DNA from 3 places in the Solibacillus silvestris genome. Region 2 is predicted to be linked to each of the others. Evidence: riboswitches for the same ligand, from Rfam matches in the RefSeq annotation. Region 2 holds a riboswitch; each other region holds the start of a gene.

Region 1 (8,166 bases), on a different contig from region 2:
ACCTATCATTGATAAAGCGCTGGGGAAAAGATGAACCGGAAGTGATGGAAGAATCGTTGGATACGTCATTGTCCGAAATTATGCGCATGAAGAAAATGATTGAGGAGCTTCTGCAATTAGCGCGCCGTGAACAAGCTGATGAACTTGCCTCTGCCGATATCGAACAAGTGTTTGAACATGTAAAAAACGAATTGCAGCAGCTGTATCCGGCTGTCCGGTTTCAAATAGCTGCAGCGGGGCGGAAGGCGAATGCTGCCGTTACTGAACATGCACTAGCTCAAATCTTTAGAAATATAATGAGTAATAGTATACGATATAGTAGCAATATACCAAACCTTCGAATACGAATTGACTATGATGCGCAATCCACAATTTCAGTGACAATCGAGGATAATGGAATCGGCATTTCACAGCAGCACTTACCTTATATTTTTGATCGCTTTTACCGAATCGATGAATCGCGCACAAATGAAGTCAGTGGTACAGGACTTGGTTTAAGCATTACAAAAATGCTTGCGGAAAAATACCGAATTGAGATGAATGTGGAAAGCATCCTTCATAAAGGAACCGTTTTTTTACTAAAATTCCAGAAAAAATAGAATAATTTTAGTCATTCTAATTGTTATTTCAATAGTTCAAGAAAAAATATGCTTATTTTGCTAAAAAGAGTTGTATTTTTTGTGAAGAGTAGTAAGATTGAGATGGAAAAAACGTTCTTTCCCCGTTTAATAATGTGCTTTTAGTCTGTGTGGAAGAATGGTAAAATATTATTTGATTTATTTTGGTAGATAAAAAAGTAATACTTTATTATCAACAAAGAAAGAATTTGATTTTGTACAGTGATGTGCAAAACTATATCTTTCCAAGTAAATTATTGGAACAGCCATAAGGCAAAATTTGGAGGTTATTTTCATGTCGAACAATGTATTACCTGCAGGTTCTCCATGGTCAGCGTTCTCTGGTCCTAACTTAGGTTATGTATTAGAGCAATATGACTTATTCCTGCAATCTCCTGAAGAAGTTGAACCGGAATTAGTACAGTTATTCCAAGCTTACGGTGGTCCTGTATTTGCAGATGGTCAACAACCAGTTGCAACAGCGGAAGCAGCAGGTTCTGGAGACTACAAAAAAGTATTAGCAGCAGTTAAATTAGCAGATGCAATCCGTGAATTTGGTCATTTAGCAGCAGATTTATACCCATTAAAAAATCGTCAATTAAACACTTCACGTATTGAAGAAAGCGTATTCAATTTAACGGCAGCAGACTTGGCGGCCATCCCTGCAACAGTATTTTTTGCAAATGTTCCTGCAGGTGTTACAAACGGTAAAGAGGCGATTGACTACTTGAAATCTGTATACACAGATAAAGTAGGGGTGGAAGTTGCTCATTTACAAAATACAGAAGAGCGTGCTTGGATTGAAGCACAAGTGGAAGGTGGAGCGTTTAAAGCGACTTTATCTTCAGAAGAAAAGAAAGCAGTTTTAGAGCGTTTAACACGCATTGAAAACTTCGAAAAATTCATCCATAAAACATTCGTAGGCCAAAAGCGTTTCTCTGGTGAAGGCTTAGACACGCAAATCATCTTATTAGATGAAATGATTAAAGCCTCTGAGACTAAAGGTGTGAAAAATGTTCGAATCGGTATGGCTCACCGCGGTCGTTTAAATGTATTAACACATGTTTTAAACAAACCATACGATATGATGTTTTCTGATTTCGCACATGTTTCCAACGACTTGTTCTTACCGGAAGATGGACGTTTGGAAATTACAAAAGGCTGGACGGGCGACGTTAAATATCATATGGGTGCTTCTTACACATATGATTCTGGTTTGAACGTAAAATTAGCGTATAACCCATCACACTTGGAAGTAGGGAATCCACTTGTAATCGGTTCTGTGCGTGCAGCTCAAGATGATACTTCTGCACCAGGATTTGCAAAGCATGATCCATCATCAGCATTAGGTATTATTTTACATGGTGATGCTGCATTCGCAGGGCAGGGGATTGTGACAGAAGGCTTCAACTTCTCGCAAACTGAAGGCTTTACAACAGGTGGTACAGTACAAATTATCGCGAACAATATGATCGGTTTCACAACTGAGCTGTATGATTCACGTTCTTCTACTTATTCATCAGATCCAGCTAAAGGGTATGATATTCCAGTAATTCACGTGAATGCTGATAGCCCTGAAACAGTTGCAGCTGTTGGACGTTTTGTAGCGGAATATCGTGTAAAGTTCAACAAAGACATCGTAATCGATTTAATCGGTTACCGTCGTTACGGTCATAACGAAACAGATGACCCGACAGTAACAAACCCTGAAACATATAAATTAGTAGCAAAACATGAGCCGATTCGCGCATTGTATGGTGCAGAATTAGCGGAAGCTGGTGTTGTATCTGCTGATGAAGTAAAAGCATTGGATGCAAAAATCTATGCGGAAATGCAAGCTGCATATGACCACGTAAAAGAAATGGCGGAAAAAGACGAGCACTTGACGCCTGATATGCCGGAAGAATTAAAAGTTGAGTTCCCTGAGATCGATACTACAGTTGATGCAGAGCGCTTAAACAAAATTAATGAAGACTTACTTGTATTTGCGGATGGTTTTGAGCCACAAAACAAATTGGGTAAAATTCTGGAAAAACGCCGTGATGCATTTGCTTCGGCGAAAATTGACTGGGGCCATGCTGAAACTTTAGCATATGCAACAATCACGCAAGACGGCACACCAGTTCGTTTCACTGGTCAAGACGCGCAGCGTGGGACATTCTCTCAACGTCATTTAGTGTTACATGATAAAAACAACGGTTCAGAGTTTACACCATTGCATCATGTTGAAGGTGTAAAAGCTTCATTCACAGTTTATAACTCACCGCTTACTGAAGCAGGTGTTGTTGGTTATGAATATGGGTATAACTTAGAAAACGAAAATGTACTTTCTGTTTGGGAAGCTCAATTTGGTGACTTCGCGAACATGGCACAAGTAATGTTCGATAACTTTATCTCAAGTGCACGTTCTAAATGGGGCCAAAAATCCGGGTTCGTTCTTCTTTTACCGCATGGTTACGAAGGGCAAGGTCCAGAGCACTCATCTAGCCGCATGGAACGTTTCTTACAACTATCGGCTGAAAACAACTGGTTTGTAGCAAACTGTTCTAACGCAGGAAACTACTACCACTTATTACGCCGTCAAGCGGCATTATTAGGCACTGAAGGGGTTCGTCCATTAGTGATCGTTTCACCAAAATCACTTTTACGTCACCCACTAGCAGCGGCTAGCGCTGAGCAACTTGCAACAGGTAGCTTCCAAGAAGTGATCGAGCAAGAAGGTTTAGGCAAAAATACTGCGGCCGTGGAAAAAATAGTGCTTGGTACAGGAAAAGTGATGATTGATTTAGCAGAGCGCGTAAAAGATGGCGAAGGTCTTGATCATTTACACATCGTTCGTGTTGAGCAGATTTATCCATTCCCTGCAAAGCAAGTAAAAGATATTATCGCTCGTTTCCCTAACGTAAAAGAAATCGTTTGGGTACAGGAAGAGCCGAAAAACCAAGGTTCATGGACATATGTTCTTGAAACATTATATGAAATCGCTGAAGGCAAAAAAGTGCGCTATGTAGGTCGTCCTGCAATGAGCTCCACTTCTGAAGGCGACGGCGACTCACATAAAGCAGCACAAGCGAAACTGGTAAACGAAGCGCTTGAAAAGTAATTTTATCGATTGACTGATACGGAGCTACTCCATCCGCAAAGCAGGAGTAGCTTGCTATACAATGATTGTGTAGCGTAATTAAAGGAGGATATGAACGTGGCTGAAATTAAAGTCCCTGAATTAGCAGAATCAATTACTGAAGGTACAATTGCCCAGTGGGTGAAAAAAGTTGGAGATCGCGTAGAAAAAGGCGAATTCATCGTAGAATTGGAAACAGATAAAGTAAACGCTGAAATCATCTCTGAAGAAGCGGGTGTATTAACTCAAATTTTAGCTGAAGAAGGCGACACTGTACTGGTTGGTCAAGTAATCGCAGTAGTGGAAGCTGGCGAAGGCGCAGCACCTGCTCCAGCAGCACCAGCTAAAGAAGAGGCAGCTGCTCCAGCACAGGAAGCACCTAAAGCAGCGCCTGCTCCAGTAGCAGTGGAAGAAACTTCTGGGGAGCGCGTTATCGCTTCACCAGCAGCCCGTAAATTAGCACGCGAAAAGGGTATCGACTTAGCAGCGATTTCTCCAGTGGATCCACAAGGTCGTGTCCGTGTACAAGATGTTGCGGCACATGGTACTGCTTCAGCAGCTCCAGTTGCTCAAGCACCAGTAGGCAATGGTCCTATGATTTTCACTCCAGCAGGTGATACGGACCGCGTAACGGTTGAAAAAATGAGCCGTCGCCGTCAAACAATTGCGAAACGTTTATTGGAAGTAAAACAATCGACTGCAATGTTAACAACATTCAACGAAATTGATATGACAAACATTATGGCATTACGTAAACGTAAACAAGATGAGTTCGTAAAAGCGAACGACATTAAATTAGGCTTCATGTCATTCTTTACAAAAGCGGTTGTGGCGGCGCTTAAGAAATATCCTTATGTAAACGCGCAAATTAATGGTGATGAGATTCACTTAAACAACTTCTTTGATATCGGCATCGCTGTATCAACAGAAGAAGGTTTAGTAGTTCCAATCGTCCGTGATGCGAACGCTAAAAACTTTGCTGAAATCGAAAAAGACATCGCTGGTTTAGCTGCAAAAGCACGCGACAAAAAATTAGGCCTAAACGATATGGCAGGCGGATCATTCACGATCACTAACGGTGGTGTGTTCGGTTCATTAATGTCAACACCGATCATGAACGGTACTCAAGCTGGTATTTTAGGTATGCACTCAATCGTAAACCGTCCAGTAGCTGTAAATGGCGAAGTTCAAATCCGCCCAATGATGTATGTGGCATTGTCTTATGACCACCGTATTATCGATGGTAAAGATTCTGTTGGCTTCCTAAAAACAGTAAAAGAAATGATCGAAAACCCAGAAGATTTATTGTTGAATTCATAATTAATACAGCTTTCGAAAAACCACTTTGCATTTGCAGGGTGGTTTTTTGTTCGTGTGCCAGGCATAAAATGGAGGATTTCCCTTGGGATAACCGGAAAATCACCGCTTATTTATTCCGAAACGGATCCTATTGCGGAAATAAGCGAAAAATCTCCGCTAATTTTTCCCCTCATTACTTAATTAAGAGCCAAAATCGCCCTCAGCAATTGCGAATTTTGCCCAATACGGAGGAAGGGCTTTTATTAAAAGTGAAACAACCACAGTTTTCAGCGCCTCTGCAGAAGTGATGAAACGTTTACATTTACAGAGGGTCTTTCAATACTTCATTTGTTGGGATAGACCGACATATGTATAAAAATGTGGGTTCAGCGAAAAATGGTTGCTTATTGTGAGGTTAACTTTCAGAAAACTGCCTGTTGACAGAAATATCGCAATAATGTAATATAAACGTATCAATTTCATAACAAAACCTCACAAACTACGTGAGGTAGAGGCGCGATATTTATTAGTTTTATATGGAGTCATTGAGCTGACTATGAACTATAAAAGAAGGGAATATCGCCGAAGTTTTATTAATGCTCGAGTTAATAATGCTGGGTCTGCAGTGAATAATTGCAGAACTGTCTCAGTCATCGCATTCCAGATGATTGAGTTGTGCTATCTCAAAATGGGATCTGTAGAGGATTTGGGCTTATTTATACATATTAACGACCTAAATTGCTTTAGGTCGTTTTTTGTATACATGAAAAGCTGAAAAATGATAAGGGGGAAATTTACGATGAAAAAGAAATTATTAATGCTGGTTGCTGCAATGATGACAATGCTTGTACTTGCTGCATGTGGTGCGAGTGATGAAGGAACTAAGAGTGGTTCGGACAAAAAAGTACTAAAAGTAGGGATGGAAGCAGGCTATGCACCATTCAACTGGTCGCAGAAGGACGATTCGAACGGTGGCGTGCCGATTGATGGCTCAAAAGAATTTGCGGCAGGCTATGATGTGGAAATCGCGAAAAAGATTGCGGAAGGTTTGGATATGGAATTAAAAGTGGTAAAAACGGATTGGGATGGCTTGATTCCATCATTGCAATCAGGGGCAATTGATTTAGTCATTGCGGGCATGTCGCCGATGCCTGAGCGCATGGAAGCAATCGATTTCACAGAAAACTATTATACAAGCGACTATGTCATCGTTGTAAAAGCAGATGGACCATACGCAAATGCTACATCGCTAAGCGATTTTTCAGGCGCTAAAATTACAGGCCAACAAGCGACAACACACTATGATGTAATCGACCAAATCGAAGGTGTGAAAAAGCAAGTAGCAGCAACGGATTTTGGCGCAATGCGCGTTCAATTACAATCAGGTGCGATTGATGCATATGTATCAGAGCGTCCTGAAGGCATTTCCGCTGAGATGGCATTAAAAAACATTAAATACATCGTTCCAGAGCCGAACTTCGAAGCGGATGAAGCATCGACAGCTGTAGCAGTAGGATTAAAAAAAGGCTCTGAATTACGTGAACAAATCAACAAAGTTTTAGCTGAAATTTCGGAAGAAGAGCGTCAACAATTCATGGAAGACGCAATTGCAAATCAACCAGCAGCACAATAGTCGTGAAGCAATAATTGTAGTAAGCGTGAGTGCTAATTATAATTTTGCCTCCGATGGATGTCAGGGATTCAAATATGAATTTTCAATGAAGGCGCTATGTCGAATCCCGGCTCACCTATGCCTCTGCATAAGTGATTATAAAAGGTTGTCTTGCCGGCAAACGGGAGACAACCTTTTTCTATTAAAAACATAACTTTTTACATATAAAGTATAAAGATAAAAGAATTGGAGGACAAGACTATGGCATTTTTGGAATCAGCATGGAACTTGTTTACGAACAACTGGGATTTATTCGTACGTGGAGCTTGGACCGCACTTCTATTAGCAATCATCGGAACAATTTGCGGTACGCTTATCGGATTTTTCATCGGCATTATGCATACAATCCCACAACGCAAAAAAACTATCAAAACAATGCTGTTTAAACTAGTGAATTTTATATTAACAGCCTATGTTGAAATATTCCGCGGCACGCCGATGATGGTACAGGCGATGGTTGTGTTTTACGGCTTAGTCTATATGGGGATTGATATTGACCGCTTTTTGGCTGCCTCAATCGTTATTAGTTTAAATACGGGTGCATATATGGCTGAATATGTGCGTGGCGGCATTGTATCAATCGATAAAGGGCAATTTGAAGCAGCGCAAGCAATCGGGATGAATCACTTGCAAACGATGATTCATATCGTTATTCCGCAAGTAGCGCGCAATATTCTGCCTGCTACGGGAAATCAGTTCGTCATGAATATTAAAGATTCATCTGTATTAAGCGTAATTTCGGTCGTGGAACTGTTCTTTACGGCAAACTCGATTGCGGGCAGCAACTATAAATATATCGAAGCATTCTTCATCGCAACGATTCTGTATTTTATCATGACATTCACAGTAACACGCTTCTTACTATTATTCGAAAAGAAAATGGATGGACCTGCTGCATATAAAGTGGAACTCATTACTGGAAACAAGCTAGAAAAGGACGGTGAATAATGCATGACTATTGTAATTGGCATAAACCATTTAAATAAAAAATTCGGCGAACATGAAGTTTTAAAGGACGTCAATTTCCAAGTGAACAAAGGAGAGGTCGTGACGCTTATCGGTTCTTCCGGTTCAGGAAAGTCGACATTATTACGCTGCATTAATTTACTTGAAACACCAACTGCAGGCGAAATTATATATAATGGCGAAAACATTTTGCATGATGGTCATAATATCGAGAAATACCGGACACATTTAGGCATGGTCTTTCAACAGTTTAACTTGTTCAATAATCTGGATGTGCTGAATAACTGTGTTGTTGGCCAAATAAAGGTGTTAAATCGGACGAAAGAGCAGGCACAGCAGAATGCGCTGAAATATCTAGAGCTTGTTGGAATGGCTCAATATAAAAATGCGAAACCGAAACATTTATCAGGGGGACAAAAGCAGCGTGTGGCCATAGCGCGTGCGTTAGCGATGGACCCTGATGTGATGCTGTTTGACGAACCAACATCTGC
Region 2 (8,166 bases):
CCCCTTCTGGCAAAAGATGAATACGTACAACACGTCGATCGTTTTCGTCTCGTACACGTTGAACCAATTCACTTTTCTCCATACGGTCCACTAAATCAGTCGTTGTCGAAAATGCTAAATACATTTTCGTCGACAAATCACCAATCGTCATATCACCAGATTCATGCAACCATTGCAATGCAACAAATTGCGGAGGTGTAATCGTATAATTGCTTAATATTTCGCGACCTTTCTGTTTAATCAAGTGAGAAATATATCTTAATTCTTTTTCTAGGATTGCTACAGATTCAGAGCTATGTGTGCTTTGATCTTTCATCTATTCCATTCACTCCCCGATATGCTTCATAGTTCTATTTTGAAGTTTTTTAGGAAAAATAGCAAGTCTCCAATCAGTTTATTGACAATTCCTGAAGTCTTAGAAGCTCAAGAATCGCTTGCGTACGACTTGATACACCTAGCTTTTGAATCGTATTCGAAATATGATTACGAACGGTCTTTTCACTAATGCCTAACTTGGTCGATATTTCCCGGGTTGAATAGTCCTTTATTAAAAGCTCAAAAATTTCGCGTTCTCTTTTCGTTAACAGCGAACGATGCTGCGGACGATTCATTTTGCAACACCCTCCTATCCTCTTCTTTGTACATTATGTCGAATATACAAAGCAGGTGAGGGCATTTAACTATTTCCCGAGCAATAATTTTTTTTGCTCCTCTAATAGCGGGACTCCTTTACCCGTATCATAGTTCAATTGTACAAGTGTTCCGCGCCCTGTATAGCATAATTCATCTTTTTTATTTTTCACCATATAATGCAAGTCCATTGATGAAGTGCCAATTGATGCTGTTTTCACAAAAATTGTCAATTCCTCATCGAAGAATACTTCCTTCAAGTAATCGCATTGGATATCTGCTACAACCAGCATATTTTTATTTCCTGATTCTGCTGTGAATTCGAATCCTAACGCTTTAAAATACTCAATCCGCGCAAATTCGAAATATGCAAACACCTTTGTATTATTCACATGCCCATACATATCGGTCTCCGAAAAACGCACTTTTACCTTTGTCGAAAACGAAAAACCCGCCATCCATTCTGTCACATCCTGAATATATGTAGCCCGCATAAAAATTCCTCCTTTTAAGTAAATCATCATCCCCTGATAATGAATATGTATTCATTATAGCAATAAATGAAGTTTTGGAAAAGAATACACTTTTTAGCTTGCAGGCAGAAACGGAAACATCAAAAAAAGACCCCCACCGAAGTGAGAGCCTTGAAGCTGACTGAAATTAGTCAACCATATGGTCAGAACCGAAGAAGTTCTTGAACATTTGAACTGTTGTTGCACGGTTTAATGCAGCGATAGATGTTGTTAAAGGAATACCTTTTGGACAAGCAGCTACACAGTTTTGAGAGTTACCACAGTTTGCAAGACCACCGTCGCCCATGATTGCAGCTAAACGCTCGTCTTTATTCATTGCACCAGTTGGGTGTGTGTTGAATAAACGTACTTGCGATAATGGAGCTGGGCCGATGAATGAAGCGCCTTCAGACACGTTTGGACATGCTTCCATACATACACCACAAGTCATGCATTTAGATAGTTCGTATGCCCATTGACGTTTGCGCTCAGGCATACGAGGACCTTCCCCTAGATCGTAAGTGCCATCGATTGGAACCCATGCTTTTACTTTCTTAAGCGCATTGAACATGCGCTCACGGTCTACTTGCAAGTCACGTACAACCGGGAAAGTTTTCATTGGCTCTAAGCGGATTGGCTGAGTTAATTTGTCTACTAATGCTGAACAAGATTGTTGCGGACGTCCGTTGATAACCATTGAACATGCACCACAAACTTCTTCTAAACAGTTCATATCCCATGTTACCGGCGTTGTTTTTTGACCGTCGGCCGTTACAGGATATTTTTGGATATGCATTAATGCAGAGATTACGTTCATACCAGGACGGTAAGGAACTTCAAATTTCTCAACACGTGTAGGACCATTCTCACTATCTTGACGAACGATTTCTAACTTAACTGTTCTTCCAGTATTTACTGTTTCCATTTTTTAGTTCCCCCTTCTACGCTGAGTAGTCGCGTTTACGTGGTGGAATTAACGAAACGTCTACTTCGGCATAAGTAATAATTGGTTCGCCCGTTGCCGGATCGAACTTCGCCATAGTTGTTTTCAAGAAGTTCTCATCATCACGTTCCGGGAACTCAGGCTTGTAGTGAGCACCACGAGACTCGTTGCGTAATAATGCACCCTTAGTCATAACTTTGGCTAAATATAACATGTTCTTTAACTGACGAGTGAAGTGGGCACCTTGATTCGACCATTTTTGCGTGTCGTTAATGTTGATGTTTTCCCAACGCTCTTGAAGCTCAGTTAATTTCGCGTATGTTTCTTCTAATTTTGCGTTTACACGTACAACAGTCATGTTGTCAGTCATCCACTCACCTAATTCTTTATGAAGCAAGTAAGCGTTTTCTGTACCATCCATGTTTAAGATGGCTTCCCATTTTTCTGTTTCTTCCTGTACGCGTCGAGTGAAGATCTCTTCTGGTAAATCTTCCGCATGCTCTTTAAGTCCTTTAATGTACTTAACGGCATTTGGACCTGCAACCATACCACCGTAAATTGCAGATAATAATGAGTTCGCGCCTAAACGGTTTGCACCGTGTTGTGAGTAATCACATTCACCTGCAGCGAATAAACCAGGAATTTCAGTCATTTGATCATAGTCAACCCATAATCCGCCCATTGAATAGTGAACCGCAGGGAAGATTTTCATTGGTAATTTACGTGGGTCATCACCTACGAATTTCTCGTAGATTTCGATAATACCACCTAATTTAATATCTAATTCATGTGGGTCTTTATGGGATAGGTCTAAGTATACCATGTTTTCGCCATTAATACCCAACTTTTGATTTACGCACACGTCAAAAATCTCACGTGTTGCAATATCACGTGGTACTAAGTTACCGTAAGCAGGGTATTTTTCTTCTAGGAAGTACCAAGGCTTACCATCTTTATAAGTCCATACACGTCCACCTTCACCACGAGCAGATTCTGACATTAGACGGTTTTTGTCGTCTCCAGGAATCGCTGTCGGGTGGATTTGAATCATTTCACCGTTCGAATATGTTGCACCTTGCTGGTAAACAATCGATGCAGCAGAACCTGTGTTAATAACAGAGTTTGTCGTTTTACCGAAGATGATACCAGGTCCGCCAGTAGCCATAATTACAGCATCGCCACGGAATGAACGGATCTCTTCAGTTTTTAAGTCTTGTGCTACGATACCACGGCAAACGCCTTCGTCATCAAGCACAGCACCAAGGAATTCCCAGTGCTCATATTTTGTAACTAAACCAGCTACTTCGTGTGAACGAACTTGCTCATCCAGCGCATATAATAATTGTTGACCTGTCGTAGCACCCGAGAATGCTGTACGGTGCATTAACGTACCACCGAAACGACGGAAGTCAAGTAAACCTTCTGGCGTACGGTTGAACATTACACCCATACGATCCATTAAGTGGATAATACCAGGGGCTGCATCACACATACCTTTAACTGGTGGCTGGTTCGCTAAGAAGTCTCCACCATATACTGTATCGTCAAAGTGGATCCATGGAGAATCCCCTTCACCTTTTGTATTAACTGCTCCGTTAATTCCGCCTTGTGCACAAACAGAGTGTGAACGTTTAACTGGAACTAACGAGAATAATTCAACTGCAGTACCAACTTCAGCTGCTTTAATCGTAGCCATTAAGCCCGCTAGACCGCCGCCAACGACGATAACTTTACTCTTTGCCATGATTATTTCTCACTCCTCATTAATTGCTAATTACTTTTACTCATAATTCATCCGATAGGCCATCTTAACTATGTATTAGTGATCAAGTTAAGGGATTAAACGAATGACACGATAGCCGCAACACCAACAATCGCTAAAATTACGAAAACTAACATCGTAATATAAGTTGTGATTTGTTGAGATTTTTTAGATTGCGTAATGCCCCAGCTTACTAAGAAGCCCCATAAACCGTTCGCTAAGTGGAAGGCTGCAGATACGATACCTACGATGTAGAATGCTAACATTAATGGATTGTCAACGATTTCTACCATCATATTGAACTCAACTTCCGTACCGAATGCTTTTTGAACACGCGTTTGGAAAATGTGCCATGCAATAAAGATTACTAGGAAAATACCTGTAAAGCGCTGTAATGTGAACATCCAGTTGCGGAATGTGCCAAAACGCTTCGTATTGTAAGTTGCAGTAAATGCAATATACACTCCATAGAATCCATGGAACATTAATGGAATATAGATGATAATCCATTCCATCGCCAACAATAACCAATGCGGAACTAAATCCATCATACCTGTTGCGTTATTGTAGGCCTCTTCACCACCGACTGCAGTGAAGTTCAAAGATAAGTGGAACACCAAGAACAACCCGACTGGGACTACACCTAGTAACGAGTGTAAGCGGCGCCATAAAAATTCACGATCTTTCGACAAAACTGTTACCCCCCTTAGTACTTGAAATACACATGCAAAACGTCTCAATTTTGTAAACGTTGTGTTGTTGACTGCGCATTTCATCATGGTACAATATTATGACATGTCCATTGTACTCTCAACAGATACTAGCGTCAAGGCAACGCAGGATATTTTATAATCATTTTAAAGACGGGTTTACGCTGTTTGAAGTTCAGTTTTTTCTACTTATAACTTAATTCTTTTGGAAAGAATGAAAATTATAAGAAAATTTATGAAAGAGGTTTTTTACTATGGAAGGGTACAAAATGAAAACGATTCCAACTTTTGGGTACGAAATTATTCGCGATCATCTCCTCCCGTCGATTCTAGGGAAGCATGAGGAAGATGTCTTATATTGGGCAGGAAAAGAAATCGCCCGCAAATTCCCGTTATTTTCAATGGATGAGCTTCCTTCATTTTTTGCGGAAGCAGGCTGGGGGCAATTAATACCGGAAAAGGAAACGAAGGATGAACTTCATTACATACTTGCGGCGACAGAAGAGGGATCACTCAATATCGAACAACGTTGCTTTCGCATTGAGGCCGGCTTTTTAGCGGAGCAAAAACAAAAGCAGCTTGGATACTTAACAGAATGCTATGAAGAAAAATTTGAAAAGAAAAATTACGTGAAGTTCACTTTAAAGTGGGATTTAAAGGAAAAGATCTAAACATAGTTAAAAACTGTTGCTTTGTGGAAGAGCAGCAGTTTTTTTATGACTTGCTGGGGATGTTTATTCAGGTTCCAGGAAAGTGGAACATGTTAACAATAAAGCCGAAACAGTTGACCGTAAAATAGAAGCTTCAGTTGGAATAGCGGAATGTCCTTCATAAAAGTCGGAACATTTGCAAGCTAAAGTAAAACCGAATCTAAATAAAGTAGAATCCCGACAAAAATAGCTGGAAACAAACATATAAGTTCCTTTCCAGCAATCATCTTTAAGAGATCGATATTTCTTTCATTGCCAAATTGAATTCGTCATGCAATGTATTTGCCGCACGGACCATTTCCTCTTGCGGCACGACAACAGACACCTTAATTTCTGAAGTGCTGACCATTTTAACTGGAATATGCTCGCGGCCCAAACGTGCAAACATGCGTGCAGCCACCCCCGGATTGGACGCCATCGCCGAGCCTACAATCGATACTTTCGCCAAACCGACTTCAAAATCCGCAAAACTAAAGCCAAGTGATAGTTTGCTCGATTCCAATACACGTAAAGCTTCCGCAAACTCTTCTTTGGAAATAGTAAAGGAAATTGTCGGCTTTACCCCATCAATGACTGCCTGCACAATAATATCCACATTGATTTCATGTTCCGCCAAAACACTGAACACTTCTGCCAGCGAAGCCGTTTCATAGGAATCATATCCAATCGTTAAACGAATAATATCTGATTCATACGCAACACCGCGTACAAGTAAATTTTTCTCCATACTTACATCCCCTTTTATTAAAGTACCTTCCACGTCCTGTTCATTGGAGAGCACAACGATTGGCATATTGAATTTTTTTGCAAGCTCCACCGAACGCGGATGCAAAATCTGTGTGCCTAAGTTTGCAAATTCCAACATTTCATCATACGAAATTTCGGGAAGCTTTCTTGCACTTTCGACAATTTGCGGATCTGCTGTAAAAATTCCTTCCACCATTGAAAAAATATCGACACGTTCCGCATTTAAAGCGATAGCAAGCGCAACCGCCGAAGTTTCCGAGCCGCCCTTGCCTAGTGTTGTAATGTTTCCGGCTTCCGATATCCCTTGAAAGCCAGATACGACAACAATTTCGCCGAACTCAAAATGTTGTTCGATCCGCTCAATGTCGACAAAATCGATACGGGCATTGCGGTGTGTTTCATTCGTTTGAATACCCGCCTGCCATCCTGAGAAAGATACCGCTTTTCCGCCTTGCTCTTGGATTGCCAAAGCGAGCAGGGAACTTGTCATTTGCGCACCTGTGGAAATTAATGCATCCATTTCGCGTTTCGACGGTTCATCTGTAATTTCCGCAGCAAATTGACGTAAATCCCTGCGAATGGATGTCATTGAAGAAACGACAACGACTAAGTTTATGCCCTTTGCCTGCTCTTTTATCACCTTTTTTGCGACCTGCACGATTTTTTCCGGTGTCGCAATTGCCGGCCCACCAAATTTCACTACGATTGTCTGCATCCGATCCCGCTCCTCACCAAATTTTAATAGTTGGAAAAACACTGTATGCGCCATATACCGCAAAATGCTGTCTTTCCTTATGTGGATTTCTTTGGAGAACTTATACTTACTTACCCACAAAAAAACGACCTTCCAAGTTCATGGAAAGTCGCCGTCAATACGAATAAAAGTTTAAATGCGTTTTGCGGATAGCCCTCCAGAACATTTAAGCCCTGACAGTCCTGCATTTCTTAAATGCACAACCAGCAAAATACGCGAACAATGCGCATTTCACTTCGGCAGGATCCCCTTTCGATTGCTGTCAATGGAATTGTTCTTCCTCGAGCAATGTACTATTGAATACTGCGCCTCTATCATTGGATAATATAGAATTGTCTTTTATATTAGCATAGCACTAATCTTTATTCAATAATGTTTCGTGAAAATGACGATAGATCGCTTCCGCCAATTTGGCAGGCATGCCGGCTTCTTGGAGCTGCAATTCACTTGCTTCACGAATTTTCTTAACTGATCCGAAATGTTTCATGAGTTGCTGCTTGCGTTTTGGACCGACCCCTTCAATGCCATCAAGCACTGATGTAATGGCATTCGTCTGGCGTTGCTGTCGTAAAAATGTAATCGCAAAACGGTGTACCTCATCTTGTATGCGCTGCAATAAATAAAAACCGTCACTCGTACGCTTAAGCGGTACAACTTCCGGCGGGCTTCCGAATAAAAGCTGGGAAGTATTATGCTTATCGTCTTTTGCAAGACCTGCTATCGGAATCATTAAACCGAGCTCATCTTCTATTACTTCCCGAGCTACTTCCATTTGCCCTTTGCCTCCATCTATAATGATTAAATCCGGCAACGGCAAGTTTTCCCGCAGCACGCGTGTATAGCGTCGACGGATAACTTCCTGCATCGCCCCATAGTCATCATGTTTCGCCGCTTCTCTCGTTTTATATTTGCGGTACTCTTTTTTTGCGGGCTTGCCGTCCACAAAAACGACCATTGCCGATACAGGGTCTGTCCCATGCATATGACTATTGTCGAATGCTTCAATGCGCAGAGGGAGCGGAATGTCCATTGCTTCAGCAAGTGCTTCGCAAGCCCCGACCGTTCGCTCTTCTTGACGCTCAATTAACTGGAATTTTTCATGTATCGCGATATTCGCGTTTTTCATCGCCAAGTCGACGAGCTCTTTTTTCGTGCCGCGTTTCGGTATTTGCACTTTTACGTTTAAAAGCTTTTGCAAAATCGTTTCATCAATGGATTTGGGAACGAAAATCTCTTTTGGCAATATATGATGCGGCTGCTCATAAAAACGCCCGACAAATGTTAAAAATTCTTCTTCCGGCTCGTTATAAATAGGGAAAATCGAAACATCGCGTTCTATTAATTTACCTTGTCTAACGAAAAATACTTGGACACACATCCACCCTTTTTCGACAGCAT
Region 3 (8,166 bases), on a different contig from region 2:
GGTGCTGAAAATACTGCATCGGCGTCTCTTGCGGCCAGCTCGATCCCTGCAGGAGATGATCCTGCCTGGAAAATAACTGGTTGCCCTTGCCGTGAACGCTGGATATTTAACGGTCCCCGTACATTGAAGTATTTTCCTTTATAATCAAGCACATGGAGCTTATCTTTATCGAAAAACAAATCTTTTTCAATATTTGCGATAAATGCGTCATCTTCCCAGGAATCCCAAAGCCCTTTGACCACATCCAAATATTCCTTTGCAATTTCATAGCGCTCTGCATGTGACGGATGATCCTCAATTTTCTTGCTGAAATTCAATGCGGTACTTTCAAGAGGAGTCGTTACGACATTCCAGCCTGCACGCCCATTGCTGATTAAATCTAGGGAAGCAAGCTGTCGCGCTACATTAAAGGGCTCACTATAAGAAGTGGAAATAGTTCCTACTAAGCCAACATTTTTTGTAGCGGCAGCAAGCGCAGATAAAATCGTTACAGGTTCAAAGCGATTTAAAAAGTGCGGGATTGATTTTTCATTAATGAAAAGCCCATCTGCAATAAAAACAACATCAAACTTACCTTGCTCTGCCAATTGAGCCTGCTCTGTGTAAAATTGCAAATCCACACTTTGCTTTGGATTGACTTCAGGATGTCGCCAGCTTGAAATATTGCCGCCTACTCCATGGATCATTGCACCGAAATGTACTTGCTTTTTCTTCACTATTCCCATCTCCTTTAATTCCTATTGATTTACTATTCTTTTTGGTGAATGAATCGTAACATTATTCTGATAATTAATACAAGAGGGCTGCTGATAGGAAATTTCTATTAGGGAAAAGAGGGGCTTGTGGGATGTTGGGGAATTTTGTTCATTAAAATTTTTAGGGGAAAAAGACTCTTTCTGTTCAATGTGAAAAGAGAGATTTTTATTACGTTTCTAATAAAAGCCCCTCTCACGAATTGAATAAAATTTGCATTTTCCTGATAGAGGTTCATTTTGGCTCGAAATTAAGTAATGAGGGGAAAAATAAGCGGAGATTTTCCGCTTATTTGCGCAATAGGGCTCGTTTCGGGGGAAATAAGGGGAGATTTTCCGGTTATCCAAAGAAAAATCATCCATTTTTATGTTTTTCGGATCAATAGGCGGAATTTCTCCGTCTATTTAGGCTGTTTTCTATTCTATTTTTTTTATAAGGGGAATTTTTCCGTCTATTTATTGTTGGGGGTACTTAAACAGATTTCCCGACCGTTAACAGCAGATCCCCCTTCATTTCAAACTAAGAGAATCTGCCTTTATTTATCGTTGCTGTTTTGCCGCTCCGCTTAAAATAAAATAAGCCTAGATTTCCCCGAAATTTTCAGGGCCTTTGTGTATCCCAAGCGCTTTTTCGCAACAAAAAAACACCATTTGAAAAAATGGTGTCCACGGGATTTATTTAAATTGATTGAATATTCACTTGACTGTTTCGGTAAATATCGACGATTTCTCGGGCATAGGGTAGAAAATACTGTCCTTCTTTCGATAAATTCAACTGACGTCCATTGCGAATGAATAATTTTACGTTCAAACTTTCCTCAAGTGATTTAATGCGTGCTGAAATGGTAGGCTGTGATAAAAATAGTACATTTGCAGCTTTATGTACGCTTTTATACTCTACAACGTATATAAATGATTCAATATAATCAATATTCACATTTTACCACCTCTTTTTATTAAGATTATAAGAATAGTAGGTTTAATTGCAAGCGAAATTAAATAGTTTTGAAGTATTAGCTATCTCCCTTTATTTAATATTCCTGTTTGGAGAAATTTTATGAAACTTATTTTCACTCCATTGCGTAAATAATGGGAATTATTCAATCAAAGAGGGAGGTATTGGATGAAACGCAAAATTTTGTTCGCATTAATCGGTGCACTTCTTTTACATATTCTCTATTTCGCGGCACAAATTTTATTCGGAATTATGCAAACGCTATTGTATCGGCCTCAATTTGCGCCAAATGTTGAGGTGCTGCAATCTGAAATTACATTCGGTGTTATTACGCGCGAGTCGCCGATGCTGTTATTCGGAAGCTATTTAGTCGTCGCACTCTTATTATTTGGTCTATTGATATTAAAAAAAGAAAGGCGTGAACATACTTGATCGAAATTAATGGGAAATATACAAACGCCAAAATTTATACGAATACACCACAAGAGACGGCAATGCGGCAAATTGAGGAGCTTGTCAATCAGTCATTCATGGAAGGGACGAAAGTGCGCATTATGCCGGATTACCATGCGGGAAAAGGTTGTGTCATCGGGACAACGATTCAGCTGAATAATCGTGCCGTGCCGAATTTAGTCGGTGTTGATGTCGGCTGTGGGGTACTCGTTTCCGAAATTGGCACAGGGACAATTGATTTTAATGAGCTGGACCGGGCAATCCGACGCTTCGTCCCAAGTGGAAATGCTATTCACGAAGAGGCTCCAAAAATGCGCCAAGCGGACCTTTTTAACAATGAAAACTTCATAGCGCATGGCTTGCAGAATGATTATACAAATCGCTCTCTTGGCACATTAGGGGGAGGAAATCATTTTATCGAGCTTGCAATAGATGATGAGGGTGTTCATTATTTGCTGATCCATACAGGTTCGCGCTATGTAGGGGCAAAGGTTGCAAACTGGCATCAAAAACGTGCGTTTGAATCTATGCAGCGCGAGGATTTAGCGGAAAAAATTGAAATGCTAAAGGAAGCGGGGCATCACCAAGAAATCCAACCGATGATCCAAGCATATAAGCAGGAAAATCCGAAGGTGCCAAAGGATTTAGCGTATTTGGAAGGCGATTTGTTCAATGATTATATTAGCGATATGAAACTGGCCCAGCGGTTTGCGCATGAAAATCGCCAGCATATCGCCCAAACAATTGCGGGGCAGATGAAATGGGAATATACAACGCAATTCGACTCTGTGCACAACTATATAGATACGGATGCGATGATTTTGCGAAAAGGAGCAGTGCGTGCATCAAAGGATGAAAAGCTAGTCATTCCAATGAATATGCGGGATGGTTCGCTCATATGCATCGGCAAGGGGAATACCGACTGGAATGAATCCGCCCCACATGGAGCAGGCCGTATTTATTCGCGGACGGCAGCGATGAAGAATCTGTCGATGGATGATTTTAAAGAAACGATGCAAGGGATATGGACGACTTCTGTAAGTGAAGAAACGCTCGACGAAGCCCCAATGGCATATAAGCCGATGCAGGAAATCATCGGGCAAATCGGGGAAACGGTCACAATTCAAAAGCATATTACGCCCGTCTATAATTTCAAAGCGAGCGATAAATGGAAGAAATAATGGACCAAAGAAATGCATAAATAAATTTGCATATTTTTTTGTTTTGAAAGAAGCATTACTTTTTGAACAATTTTAGTCATGTATGAAATATACATGTTTGATTTCTGCCTCATTTTATTGAGATTCGTTTAAAACCGGCGCAAAATGAAGGGAGAAGGGGGCTACACTTCATGCATAAGCAAGAATTAAACGAATTTCTGCATTTATATAAACAAGAAATGAAGCAAAGTGAACAATGGCTCGAAAACCGTCTGCATGAAGCAGCAGAGCCTTCGTTTTCGTTAACGACGGAAGAATTAACTTACGGCGCACGTGTCGCATGGCGCAATAGCAATAAATGCATTGGACGCTTGTTTTGGAATAGTTTAACGGTATTTGATCAGCGGCATTTACTGAATGAGCATGAAATTTTCGAAGCGCTCGTCAAACATATTGACTATGCAACAAATAACGGGAAAATACGGCCGGCCATTACATTATTTGATCCGGGCCGTGTCCGAATATGGAACCATCAGCTTATTCGCTATGCAGGCTATGAAACGGCAAAAGGCATTGTAGGGGATTCAGATTCAGTGGGATTTACGAAAGTGTGTGAAACGCTTGGCTGGCAAGGCGCGCACACAAATTATGACGTATTGCCGCTCGTTATCCAAGTGGATGACCGGGAGCCACTTTATTTTGACCTTCCAAAAGAAAGTGTGCTTGAAGTACCGATTATCCATCCGGTTTATGATTTTTCGGGGCTCAATATGAAATGGTATGCAGTGCCGATCATTTCGAGTATGCGTTTTAATGTGGCGGGCGTTGATTTTCAAGCAGCACCGTTTAATGGCTGGTATATGGGGACAGAAATCGGCGCTCGTAATTTAGCGGATACATATCGCTACAATTTTTTACCGAAAGTTGCGGAAATAGTAGGGTTAAATACAACGTTTAACGCATCGCTATGGAAAGACCGTGCACTTGTAGAATTGAATATTGCGGTGCTGCATTCTTATAAAAACGCGGGTGTAAGCATTGTTGATCATCATACAGCAGCCCAGCAGTTTCAGCTTTTCCAGCAGCAAGAGCGAGCAAACAGCCGTGATGTCACAGGAAACTGGGTATGGCTTGTGCCTCCATTGTCGCCCGCAACGGCAGAACTTTATCACGAGCCGATCGCGAACACGATTAAAAAGCCAAACTATTTTTATCAAAATGGACCATATTGAATAAAAGGATTATGTTCAAAGCTAAAATGACTTTGAACATAATCCTTTATCTTTTATTCAGCATAATTTGAATCAGTTCATCACGATCGATTAAATACACATCATTAATGTCGGCCAGTTTTTCGGCTTGGCGCGTAAAATGACTATTGGTCACAACCCATGCTTCTGTTGCATCATACATTTTCACCGCACCGATAATTTCCTGCACAGCTTTTACCCCGACCGTGCTCGAATACCGTTTTGCCTGGACTGCAATGACATCTTTTCCATCCTTTAAAATGAGGTCAGCCCCATAATCGCCACTCGTTGCAGTATAGCGGATTTTATAGCCGCGGCGTTTAAATAATTCGCCTAAAAACTTTTCAAAATCCTCACCGCTCATTTTATCCACTTCCCGAATGCCGGATTTTCGTAGCTTGCTCGTCTTGCGTGACTTCAGCCATATTTTAAAAGCGATATATAGCACGAAATAAGCGGCGATTCCGATTCCGATCCCTTCCAATGTTCTCATCGCATAAAAGCCTGCAGCACCAGCGATTGTGATGAAAAATAACGGAATGACCGGCAACCGTTTTTTATTTCGTTTTCTCTTTTTGCGCAATAGTTCTGTACTCCTTTAATTTACTCATAATGATTATATCATAAAAGGGTACATATGTTTGGTTATATTGTCCGATTGTTTGAGCCCATAAACGAAGTTAAAAATAACAGAATCGAAATTGCGATAAACAATAGAAGCGGTATGGACCAGCTTTCCGTCAAATCGTGCACATAGCCGAATAGTACGGGTCCGATTGCTGCAACGAAATAGCCGACTGACTGCGCGAAACCTGAAAGTTCAGCCGCATCATAAGCAGATTCAGTACGCAATGAAAAGAGCATGAGCACTAAGCCAAATGAAGCGCCGCCTGCAAAACCTAAAAAAATCATCCATAAAATTGCAAGGCTTGTCCATTCCATGAAAATCCCGGCGAAGCCAATTAAGTAGCAAAACGTAAAGAAAAATACGATAGGACGCTGTGAAACGAGCTTTTCTGCGAGAATCGGAATAATAAAGGTCATCGGGATCTGCGAAAACTGCATAACAGATACCATCCAGCCGGCACTTGCCGCATCCAATCCCTGACTAATAAAAATTTCAGGAAGCCATGTAGAGGTGCAGTAGAATAAAAAAGACTGGAAGCCCATTGCGCCCGCAACCGCCCAAGCGAGGGGCACTTTCCACATCTGCTTTTTCTCTGCCTGGGCAGAAGCAGGGCTAAGCGCGATTTTCGGTTGTTTTAAAATCGGCAGCCAAAAGATTAATGTAACAATGCCTAACACTAGGGAAAAGCCTAAAGCGACTTGCCAACCTGAATTTGTAGCCATCGGATAGCTGAAGCCTGCAGCAAAACCCGAAGAAATATTCATCGATACCGAATAAATCCCTGTTAATAACCCGATATGTAATGGAAATTTCCATTTAAAAAAACTTGGAATAAGCACATTGCCAAAGGCGATTGCCACCCCGATTAAAATTGTTCCAACAATCAGCAAGGATGTCAGGCCTATCGAGCGCAGTATAATGCCGACGCAAAGTAAAATGACCGAGTAAAATAATGTCCACTCCATTCCGAATTTGCGGGCAATGCGCGGTGCGAAAGGTGATACGACAGCAAAGGCAAGCAAAGGAATAGTCGTTAAAAAACCTGCCAATCCGTTCGAAATGCCAAGTCCATCCCTAATAAAGGAAATAATCGGCCCAACAACGGTAATTGGTGTCCGTAAAGTTGTGGCGAATAGGAAAATGGCAATTATAAAAAAGAGAAGCGATTTATTGGATAGTATTTTTTTGCTGTTTGGTATTTGTTGTTTAGCGTCCATTATAAACTCCTTTATATTTAGTTTTAATGTCATAATAGTTGGAATAGTCGAAAGAAAAGGGAAAAGGGAAAGGCATTGCGATCAAAAAATTGTTATGTTAGACTATGAGACATTATTGAATTTAATAAAATTACCTCATATTGCATGAGGTAGAGGTCGCAACCGTTAAAACTAGTATAGCAGAGATTGAGAAGAATCGATGAAGCTTTATGAAAGGAATGGTTGCCGAAGTGTTATTCTGCTTCTAAAGAATAATGCTGGGGCTGTCTCCGATAAGGAACAGAACTGTCACATGTGTGAGCATGTGTTGAGCTATCTTTCAAGTTTGATGGGGTGTTATATAAGCCGTCACATTAACTTGTGGCGGCTTTTCGTTGTTTTTAGCACCATCAGAAGCGATTTAAAGGAGAATTTAAATGAGTGAAATAAAAATAGATCAGCCCGGCTCTAAAAATGAGCTGAAAAGAGGGCTGAAAAGTCGCCATGTAACAATGATTTCGTTAGGCGGCACGATTGGTACAGGTTTATTTTTGGCATCAGGGGGAGCCATCGCACAAGCAGGTCCAGGTGGAGCACTGCTGGCTTATGCATTAATCGGGGTTATGGTGTACTTTTTAATGACATCATTAGGAGAAATGGCTGCTTATATGCCGACATCCGGTTCATTTAGTACGTATGCAGCGAAATTTGTCGACCCGGCGCTTGGCTTTGCATTAGGATGGAATTATTGGTACAACTGGGCAATTACAATTGCGGCTGAAATCGCAGCCGTATCGTTGATTATGAAATATTGGTTCCCGGAAAGCTCGTCGATTTTGTGGACCGTTTTATTTATCGCAGTCGTGCTGACATTTAATTTAGCGTCTGTGAAAGCTTTTGGTGAAGCGGAATACTGGTTTGCTATGATTAAAGTTGCTACAGTAATTGTTTTCATCATTGTCAGCTTTTTAATGATTTTCGGAATTTTAGGAGGAAATGATCCAGTTGGCTTCAAAAACTTTTTTGAAGGTGATGCACCATTCAATGGGGGCTTCCTGGCGATGTTCGGTATTTTTTTAGCTGCTGGTTTTTCATTTCAAGGAACGGAAATGCTTGGGGTGACAGCCGGCGAAACAGATGACCCGGGCAAAAACATTCCAAAGGCGGTACGTTCGGTGTTTTGGCGTATTTTGCTGTTTTATATTTTCGCAATCGGGGCAATCGGTTTGCTTATTCCGTATACAGATTCCCGGCTTTTGTCAGAAGACATCGCCACAAGCCCCTTTACATTAGTGTTCGAAAACTTGGGCTTTGCGTTCGCGGCTTCTGTAATGAATGCGATTATTTTAACGGCGATGTTATCTGCCGGCAACTCGGGCCTTTACGCTGCTAGCCGTATGCTATACCAATTGGCGGTGGACGGGAAAGCGCCTAAACTGTTTATGAAAGTCACTGCGCGCGGCATTCCGATGTATGCGTTACTAGCTACTTTAGCAGTCGGTTCGTTGGCGTTTTTAGCATCATTTTTCGGTGATGGCGTCGTTTATATTTGGCTGTTGAATGCTTCGGGTATGTCGGGCTTCATCGCATGGCTTGGCATTGCTATTAGTCATTACCGCTTCCGCCGCGCATATGTCGCACAAGGAAAGTCATTGAGCGATTTGCCGTACGTATCACGCTTCTTCCCATTCGGCCCGCTGTTTGCATTCACATTATGTATGATTGTCGTATTGGGCCAGAACTATATGGCATTTATAGGCGGTACGATTGAC

What was found. A riboswitch is a leader RNA that binds a small molecule or an ion and turns the genes downstream of it on or off. The one in region 2 is predicted to bind lysine.
Region 1: it holds a riboswitch for lysine, as region 2 does, so the genes downstream of both, ACTHOQ_RS06195 (transporter substrate-binding domain-containing protein) here and ACTHOQ_RS03310 (aspartate kinase) in region 2, are expected to answer to the same signal.
Region 3: it holds a riboswitch for lysine, as region 2 does, so the genes downstream of both, ACTHOQ_RS13340 (amino acid permease) here and ACTHOQ_RS03310 (aspartate kinase) in region 2, are expected to answer to the same signal.

Annotation. Positions count from the first base shown of each region.
Region 1 covers NZ_JBQCJW010000006.1:171,910-180,075, forward strand. Annotated here, with positions in the region: gene ACTHOQ_RS06180 (HAMP domain-containing sensor histidine kinase) at 1-599, shown strand, start outside; gene ACTHOQ_RS06185 (2-oxoglutarate dehydrogenase E1 component) at 913-3,720, shown strand; gene odhB (2-oxoglutarate dehydrogenase complex dihydrolipoyllysine-residue succinyltransferase) at 3,817-5,058, shown strand; lysine riboswitch at 5,539-5,726, shown strand; gene ACTHOQ_RS06195 (transporter substrate-binding domain-containing protein) at 5,837-6,670, shown strand; gene ACTHOQ_RS06200 (amino acid ABC transporter permease) at 6,911-7,657, shown strand; gene ACTHOQ_RS06205 (amino acid ABC transporter ATP-binding protein) at 7,661-8,166, shown strand, end outside.
Region 2 covers NZ_JBQCJW010000003.1:183,226-191,391, forward strand. Annotated here, with positions in the region: gene ACTHOQ_RS03275 (MarR family winged helix-turn-helix transcriptional regulator) at 1-316, opposite strand, end outside; gene ACTHOQ_RS03280 (helix-turn-helix domain-containing protein) at 390-611, opposite strand; gene ACTHOQ_RS03285 (acyl-CoA thioesterase) at 681-1,124, opposite strand; gene sdhB (succinate dehydrogenase iron-sulfur subunit) at 1,291-2,067, opposite strand; gene sdhA (succinate dehydrogenase flavoprotein subunit) at 2,084-3,829, opposite strand; gene ACTHOQ_RS03300 (succinate dehydrogenase cytochrome b558 subunit) at 3,925-4,539, opposite strand; gene ACTHOQ_RS03305 (YslB family protein) at 4,812-5,228, shown strand; gene ACTHOQ_RS03310 (aspartate kinase) at 5,497-6,729, opposite strand; lysine riboswitch at 6,911-7,090, opposite strand; gene uvrC (excinuclease ABC subunit UvrC) at 7,124-8,166, opposite strand, start outside.
Region 3 covers NZ_JBQCJW010000023.1:5,048-13,213, forward strand. Annotated here, with positions in the region: gene ACTHOQ_RS13305 (LLM class flavin-dependent oxidoreductase) at 1-719, opposite strand, end outside; gene ACTHOQ_RS13310 (LysR family transcriptional regulator) at 1,432-1,689, opposite strand; gene ACTHOQ_RS13315 (hypothetical protein) at 1,876-2,139, shown strand; gene ACTHOQ_RS13320 (RtcB family protein) at 2,136-3,341, shown strand; gene ACTHOQ_RS13325 (nitric oxide synthase oxygenase) at 3,512-4,552, shown strand; gene ACTHOQ_RS13330 (restriction endonuclease) at 4,599-5,153, opposite strand; gene ACTHOQ_RS13335 (CynX/NimT family MFS transporter) at 5,216-6,415, opposite strand; lysine riboswitch at 6,558-6,738, shown strand; gene ACTHOQ_RS13340 (amino acid permease) at 6,832-8,166, shown strand, end outside.